DNA from 2 places in the Bradyrhizobium sp. 170 genome. Region 1 is predicted to be linked to the other one. Evidence: riboswitches for the same ligand, from Rfam matches in the RefSeq annotation. Region 1 holds a riboswitch; the other holds the start of a gene.

Region 1 (4,138 bases):
TGCCTGCGGCTCGATGCCGCCGTGAAATCGCAGGGGTGGCGCCTTATCGGCGGCACGCCGCTGTTCCGTCTCTACGAGACCGGCGACGGGCGTGCCGCGCAGGCGCGGCTGGCCGGTGCGCGCATCTGGTCACGGATCTTCGAGCAAAGGCCGGGCTGGTTGCGGCTGGGGTTGCCAGGCGATGAATCGGAATGGACGCGGCTGGCCGAGGCTCTCTCGAGCTGACGTTTGGCGCTCAACGTGCGAGCGCGAGCAGCCCTTCGACATCGAGATGGGCCTCGATGTGATCGGCCAGCGCATCGAGCGCGCTCTCCACCCGCCCATGATACCGCTGGTTGGCAACCGGAATGTCCAATTGCCTGAGAAACGAGCTGCGGAAACTGTCGGACGTAAATAGGCCGTGCAGATAGCTGCCGCAGACACGTCCGTCGCTTGAGACCGCGCCTTCCGGCGCGCCATGAAGCAGAGCGAATGGACGCGCACGGTCCGGCCCGTCCGTCTGACCGATATGAATCTCGTAGGCGTCGATCGGGTGCCTCGTTTCCGCGTGCTGCGCGGTCACGCGGGTGAGCGTCTTCTGCTCCGTCATCACCGTCGTCACGTTCAGAAGGCCGAGACCGGGCGTTTCGCCAGCCGGGCCCTCGATCCCTTCGGGATCGGCCACGCTCCGCCCGAGCATCTGGTAGCCGCCGCAGACGCCGAGCACATGACCGCCACGGCGGTGATGCGCGAGCAGATCGATGTCCCAGCCCTGCGCGCGCAGGAAGGCGAGATCGCCGCGCGTCGATTTCGAGCCGGGAATGATCACGAGCCTGACGTCGCCGGGAATGGCCTCTCCCGGGCGGACCATCACGAGGTCGACGCCGGGCTCGAGCTTGAGCGGATCGAGATCATCGAAATTGGCGATCCGCGACAGCGCGAGAAACGCGATCTTGCATTGACCAGGTTTTCGCGCCTCACCGAGCCCCAGCGCATCTTCGGCCGGCAGTTCGCCGGCCCGGGTGAAGTAGGGCAGCACCCCAAAGCCGCGCCAGGATGTCCGGGCTTCGATCAGCCGATAGCCGTCGTCAAACAGTGTGGGATCGCCGCGGAATTTGTTGATCAGAAAACCCTGGACCATCGCGGCATCGTCCGCATTGATCACGGTCTTGATGCCGACGAGCTGCGCGATGACGCCGCCGCGGTCGATATCGCCAATCAGCACCACGGGAACGTCGGCTCTCCGGGCAAAGCCCATATTGGCGATGTCTGATTTGCGCAAGTTCACTTCGGCCGGGCTGCCGGCGCCTTCGACGAGCACGAAATCGGCGCGATCTTTCAGCCGCGCAAAGCTCTCGAGCACCGCGCCCATCAGCGAAGGTTTCAGGGATGCGTATTCGCGCGCGCGGGCCGTGGCGATGCGCTTGCCATGCACGATGATCTGGGCGCCGACATCAGTTTCCGGCTTCAAGAGGACCGGGTTCATATCGGTATGCGGCTCGACGCCGGCAGCCAACGCCTGCAACGCCTGCGCGCGGCCGATCTCGCCGCCATCGACAGTCACGGCTGCATTGTTCGACATGTTCTGCGGCTTGAATGGGAGCACGCGATAGCCGCGTCGCTTGGCGGCACGCGCGAGACCCGCGACGATGAGCGATTTACCCACGTCCGAGCCGGCTCCCTGGATCATCAATGCGCGCGCCATCGAATTAGAACTCGACGCCCGGCTGGGCCTTGACGCCAGAACGGAACGGATGTTTCACCAGCGTCATCTCGGTGACGAGATCGGCGATCTCGATCAACTCCTCCTTGGCATTGCGTCCGGTGAGAACGACATGCGTCATCGGCGGCTTCGAGGTCTTCAGGAAGTCGACGACCTCAGCTATGTCCAGGTAGTCATATCGAAGCGCGATGTTGATCTCGTCGAGCACGACCATGCGCAAGCGGGAATCCAGGATCAGTTGCTTCGCCTTGTCCCAGCCTGCCTTTGCGGCGGCGATATCGCGGGCGCGGTCCTGGGTTTCCCAGGTAAAGCCTTCTCCCATCGCATGGAACTGGCAGAGATCGCCGAAATGCCCGGTGAGCAGGCGTCGCTCGCCGGTATCCCAGGCGCCCTTGATGAACTGCACGACCGCACAGGGAAAGCCATGCGCGACACAGCGGACGATCATGCCGAAGGCGGAGGACGATTTTCCCTTTCCCGCGCCGGTATGCACGATGATCAGTCCCTTCTCACTGCTCTTGGTCGCCATGATCTTGTCGCGGGCGAGCTTTTTCTTTGCCATTTTCGCCGCATGGCGGGCACCACTCGAAGCCTCGGAGGCCACGACGTCCTCGTCCTCGGCGGCATCCTGTTCAGTCATCATCTGACGTGGTCCTTCGGCTTGACAAGTAGCTAGCTTGGGCAAATGGTGGGCCTGCGTTGGTTCCTGTCCTATGACAGGCGAAGAGGGAATGCGATAGGGCTCAAATCGAGAGGTTTGGGTTCGAAAAGCAGCCGCCCCCGCGACCGTGACCGGAGAGATGCCCGAAGCCACTGCCCCGAACGGGGTCGGGAAGGCGGACATCGAAGGACAAAATCCTGCTCCGCAAGCCGGGAGACCTGCCAGCGCAACGTTTGAGACCGGCGGACGGGGTGTTCCGCGACGGGGAAGCGAGCCTTCCTTCGGATGGATTCGCGCACCTCATCGCTCCCGCTGTTTATCCTGGAAGGGGCGATGACTGTCACACTTCACGTCTGCATCACCTGCCGTGCCGGCCAGACGCTCGGCGAGGGCGAGACCACGCCCGGCAAGCGCCTGCATGCCGCCATTCTCGAGGCCGGTGTGCCTGATGGCGTCGGTGTGGTTCCGGTCGAATGCCTGTCCGCGTGCAGTCAGGGCTGCTCGGTCGCGCTCAGCGCGCCGGGACGGTGGTGCTATGTCTACGGCCGTCTGTCGGAAACCAATGCGCGCGATGTGATCGCCGGCGCGTCAGCCTATGCGGCTGCGTCCGACGGCATCGTGCCGTGGCGCAGCCGTCCGGAGATCTTTCGCAAGCAATCGCGCGCCCGCATTCCACCTATTGCCGTCGTGCCGGAGGCCGCCGAATGAACTCGCTCGCAAAAGTCCCCGTCACGGTCGTCACCGGCTTTCTTGGATCGGGCAAGACGACGCTGATCCAGCATTTGATCACCAATGCCAATGGAAAGAAGCTTGCCGTGCTCGTCAACGAGTTTGGCAGCGAAGGCGTGGATGGGGACATCCTGAAATCTTGCGCCGATGCCAATTGTCCGGCCGAAAACATCGTCGAGCTTGCCAATGGCTGCATCTGCTGCACCGTGGCCGACGATTTCATTCCGGCCATGGAGCAATTGCTCGCACGCAACGTGAAGCCCGACCATATCCTGATCGAGACATCTGGATTGGCCCTGCCGAAGCCCTTGCTCAAGGCATTCGACTGGCCGGAGATTCGTTCCCGGATCACGGTTGATGGCGTGATCGCGCTGGCCGATGCGGAGGCCGTCGCGGCCGGTCGCTTCGCGCCGGATCCGGATGCGGTGGAAGCGCAGCGTGCGGCCGACGACAATCTCGATCACGAGACGCCGCTGTCAGAAGTGTTCGAGGACCAGATCGCCTGCGCCGACATCGTGCTGTTGACCAAGGCGGACCTTGCCGGATCGGTAGGGCTTGAAGCAGCGCGGGCTGCGATCGAAGCCGAGATGCCACGCCGCGTGCCGATGCTGCCCGTCGTGGACGGCGCGGTCGATGCGCGCGTGATCCTGGGTCTTGAAGCGGCGGCGGAAGATGATCTCGCCGCGCGCCCGTCGCATCATGACGGCGAGCACGAGCACAATGACTTTACCTCTGTCGTCATCGAGCTTCCGGAAGTCACCGATGTCGATGCGCTCATCGCATCGATCCAGCGGTTGGCGCGCGAGCAGAATGTGCTGCGCGCCAAGGGCTATGTCGCCGTTGAAGGCAAGCCGATGCGGCTCTTGCTGCAATCGGTCGGCGAGCGCGTGCGGCATCAGTTCGACAGGCCCTGGGGCGCTAAGCCACGACAGTCAAAGCTGGTCGTGATCGGTGAGCACGGCGATATCGATGAGGCCGCGATCAGGACAGGACTTGGCATCTGATGCACGTCGTCTTCCGCGAGAGCCGCGGGCTGGAGGAGACCG
Region 2 (4,138 bases), 1.0 Mb from region 1:
TCGGAGCCGTAGCGGCGGGTTGGACCGAGGTTCACGTTGAAGAACAGCGCTGGGATGAAATGGATCTCGTTCTCGAGGTCCATACCGTAGATGCTCGATTGCATCTGGAACGCGCCGGCCTTGACGCGGAAGCCGCCTTCGATGTCGTGCGAGGTCTGGGTTTTCAGCTGAAAGGTCCCTGGAACGAAGAAGGGGCCGCTGGAGACGCGTTCATCGACGGTCGGAGTACGGAACGCGCGCGCGGCGCGGCCAAACACCGAGAATGTGTTGTTGAGCCGGTGCTCGAGCCCGACGTGCAAGGCGTACTGGGTCTCGTTGCTGTCCAGCGGGGAGGCTTGATCGCTGCAATTAAAGAACATGGCGCAACCGGGCGCGTTGGCGTCGAACCGATCCCGGGCGCTCAGGCTGGTGTTTTGAATCCTGGCGCCATAGGAGAAATCGGTCGTCGGCAACAGGCCTACCGTGTGCTGCCAGTAGCCGGCCAGCGTCTGCTGCGACAGGTCGTAGATGTGGGTCGGCGCAAGGCCCTTGAACGCCCCGCGGTCCTGGCGGAACGTCGCATCGTAATAATCGATACCGGTCAGGATCTGTGAGGGCACCCCGAGGATCGAGTTCTTGATGCTCAATCGTGGCGTGATCGACCAGGTCTGCAATGATGCGTCGTTATAGGTGGAGGAGAAGCTCGGAAATGGCGACGCAAACGGTATCGCGCCGAAGAATCCGCTTTGCGTTTTCTTATCTCTGACGCCGCCATCGACGATCAGTTCAGCGCCGTCCCACAGGGTCTTGGTGAATCCGGCGGTCGCGCTGGCGCCCTGCTGGTTGCCGTAATCGAACGGCGTATTTGTGCCCCTGCGATCGGTGACGAGTTGATTTAGCCCGATCGAGGGATCGACGGTGCGTCCGCCCGGAAAACCGAGCTTCTGGTCGTCGCCGGTCACCGTAAGGAAGGCCTTGAGGTCTGGTGTGGTGTAATTGAGATTGCCGACCCCATTGCGCTGATCGAGCGCGTTGTTGACCCTGTAACCGTCAGACTTGATGGCGTTGCCGTAGAATGACGTCGACCATGGTCCCGAATTCAGCGCCGTCGAGACCGAGGCCATACGCTGGTTGAAGGAGCCGACACCGGCCTCCGCGCGCATGGCGACCGGCGGGCCGCTGACGCCGTTCTTCAGGACGATATTGATGACACCGCCGACGGCATTGTCGCCGTAGAGCACCGCGCCGCTGTTGCCGCGCGTGATTTCGATACGCTCGATCGAATCGCGCGGAATGGTCGAGAGATCGACGCCGGCCATGTCGATGTCGTTGAGCCTTCGGCCGTTGATGAGCACCAGGGTATTTGAGGTGGCGAAAGCGCCGAAGCCGCGGAGGTCGACCGACGTCTTGGCGCCGTTGACGCCGCCATAGAGGCTGGTCAGCTGCACGCCAGGCGTTTGCGCGATGATTTCCTGCAACGTTTGGGCCGGCGAATGCGCGATCTCTTCGGCAGTAATAACGGTCGACGCCGTGCCGACGATGCCGGAGAACTGACGGCCGCCGCTGCCGCCCGCGCCTTGCGAAACGCTTTGCGATGCGACGTTCGAGCTGGCCCCTGCCGCGGGCCGCGTGCCGGTCGACGGCGCAGCCGCCGGTACGACGCGTCGCGAGGTTGATGGCTCATCGTAGGTCGGCTTGGCGCGGGTCCGGTTCGGGTCGGTGGGCGAGGTGATCTCGATCGGCGGCAATTGCTCGGATGGCGTCTGCTGTGCCTGCGCGCCGGAAATGCCGAGCGACGCGACAGGTATCAGGAAACTGGAGGCAAGCCAGTAGCGGCGCTGCCGCGTGGCGATGATGGAAGACATGGTTCAGGCCTCGGTATGACGTCAGTGGCACGTCACAGCGAACCAAGTCTCACCATGTGCTTTGAGCAGCTTAGGTGAAGCTAATGCCTGTACTCCCCGACCGACATCTTCGCGTGTGACCACGGCTGACGGCAGGTCTCCTGGCTCGCGGGTCGTCACCCTTCGTCGCCTTCCCAGGACCGAGATTCCCAGTGGCCTATGACGAAGGATTCGCCGCTTACAGTTGCGGGGGCAGCCGCGGAATTGGGGAGTTTCCCCGCACCGCATTCCCTTTTGATCCCCAAAACGGGAACCGTCAGGAACTATGGTAGAAGTTTGTCAAAGTTCGAGTCAATCCGCCTTGGGCGCGCTCGCGATGTCAACTGGACGAGTGCGCTATTTTTGCCGCATGAGCACTGCTGCCCGCTCCTTGCCTGAGCTCCTGTACCGGGGCGGGTAAAACTGCTTTAGGACGATCGATGAGTGTTGAGGCTGTAACCGTGACCAACGAGGATGCCGCGCGCCGGCGGATCGGCGCGACCGCGGCGCTTGCCGTTCTCGTTGTGCTGCTGGTGCTGATCTCGCTCGGCATTGGGCCGGTGCGGCTGTCGCCGCTTGCGGTGGCGGAAGCGCTGTTCGGCGGCGGCAGCGACGTGTCGCAGGTGATCGTGCGCGAAATCCGCCTGCCGCGGACGCTGCTGGCGCTGGCGATCGGCGCCATTCTCGGGCTGTCAGGTGCGTCGCTGCAGGGCCTGTTGCGCAATCCGCTGGCGTCGCCCTCGCTGTTCGGCGCCCCGCAATCGGCAGCGTTCGGCGCCGTGCTGGTGATCGCGCTGGGGCTGGCCGACGTGCGATCCTACGCATTGCCGGTCGCGGCGATCTGTGCGGCGTTCGTTTCGGTGTTCGTGCTGCTCTCGATCGCCGGCCGCAATGCGGGGCTTTTGATCCTCATTCTCTCCGGCTTGGCGATTTCGAGCTTTGCGGGTGCCGCCACCGCGCTGGTAATGAACCTCTCCAGCAACCCTTTCGTGGTGCTGGAGATCGCGTTCTGGCTGCTGGGGTCGCTGGAGGACCGCAGCTTTCAGCACGTTACGCTCGCGCTGCCGTTCATCATTGCCGGTGCGATCATGCTGTTCAGCCAGCGCCATGCGTTTCGCGCGCTGAGCCTGGGCGAGGAAACCGCGCAAAGCCTCGGCGTCGATGTCGGGCGTTTGCGGCTGTTCGTGATTTCGGGCGTCGCACTCGGCGTCGGCGGCGCGGTCGCCGTCACCGGCACCATCGGTTTCATCGGGCTCGTTGCACCACATCTGATGCGGCCGTTGATCGGCTACGACCCGGGGCGACTTTTGGTGCCGAGCGCGCTCGCAGGCTCCGCGCTGCTGCTCGCGGCCGACATCGCGGTGCGCATCATCCCTTCGACCTCCGATATCAAGGTCGGCGTGCTGACCTCGATCATCGGCGTGCCGTTCTTCCTCTATTTGATCATGCGCGAACGCCGCGCGCTCGGCGGAGGCGTCGCATGAGCGAAACGGCACTGCTGACCGCAAAGGGGCTCGGCGTGCGGCTCGCTGGCCGCGTCGTGCTGAAAGATGTTTCGCTGTCGCTGTCGCCGGGCCATCTGGTGGCGCTGGTCGGGCCGAACGGCGCCGGCAAGACCACGCTGCTACGGGCGCTGGCGGGATTGATCCCGTCCGAAGGCGAGATCGAGATCGGCGGCGTCGCATTGGCTTCGCTGCCGCTGCGCGAGCGCGCAAAACGCTTCGGCTATCTGCCGCAGGGGCATGTCGTGCACTGGCCGCTGCCGGCGCGGGATATCGTGGCACTCGGCCGCTATCCACATGGCGCCACCGATCCGGCGCGGCTGTCGCCAAGGGATGCGGAGGCGGTGCTGCGGGCGATGCAGGCGGTCGACGTGATCGAGTTCAGCGATCGCCGCGTCACCGAATTGTCCGGCGGCGAGCGCAGCCGCGTCGCGCTGGCCCGCGCGCTGGCGGTGGAGGCACCGGTCATCCTGGCCGACGAGCCGACTGCCTCGCTTGACCCGCGGCATCAGATCGACGTCATGAAGAATTTGCGCGCGACCGCCGACAAGGGCGTGCTCGTCATTGTCGTGACGCATGATCTGGGATTGGCGGCGCGGTTTGCCGACCATGTGCTGGTGCTGCGTGAAGGCCGCCTGGTGTCGCAGGGCGGGCCGGCGGCGGCGCTGTCCGAGCAGGTGATGGCTGACGTGTTCAGGATCTCGGCCTATCGCGCGGAATTCCAGCGCGAGGCCGTGATCGTGCCCTGGGCGGATATTTGATGCAACGCCGGCT

What was found. A riboswitch is a leader RNA that binds a small molecule or an ion and turns the genes downstream of it on or off. The one in region 1 is predicted to bind cobalamin.
Region 2: it holds a riboswitch for cobalamin, as region 1 does, so the genes downstream of both, IVB05_RS02245 (TonB-dependent receptor) here and IVB05_RS07255 (DUF1636 domain-containing protein) in region 1, are expected to answer to the same signal.

What each region holds. Positions count from the first base shown of each region.
Region 1 covers NZ_CP064703.1:1,512,427-1,516,564, forward strand. The annotation lists gene cobD (threonine-phosphate decarboxylase CobD) at 1-225, shown strand, start outside; gene IVB05_RS07245 (cobyric acid synthase) at 236-1,684, opposite strand; gene cobO (cob(I)yrinic acid a,c-diamide adenosyltransferase) at 1,689-2,342, opposite strand; cobalamin riboswitch at 2,386-2,604, shown strand; gene IVB05_RS07255 (DUF1636 domain-containing protein) at 2,697-3,071, shown strand; gene cobW (cobalamin biosynthesis protein CobW) at 3,068-4,096, shown strand; gene cobN (cobaltochelatase subunit CobN) at 4,096-4,138, shown strand, end outside.
Region 2 covers NZ_CP064703.1:489,513-493,650, forward strand. The annotation lists gene IVB05_RS02245 (TonB-dependent receptor) at 1-1,844, opposite strand, end outside; cobalamin riboswitch at 1,957-2,156, opposite strand; gene IVB05_RS02250 (iron ABC transporter permease) at 2,303-3,346, shown strand; gene IVB05_RS02255 (ABC transporter ATP-binding protein) at 3,343-4,125, shown strand; gene IVB05_RS02260 (ABC transporter substrate-binding protein) at 4,125-4,138, shown strand, end outside.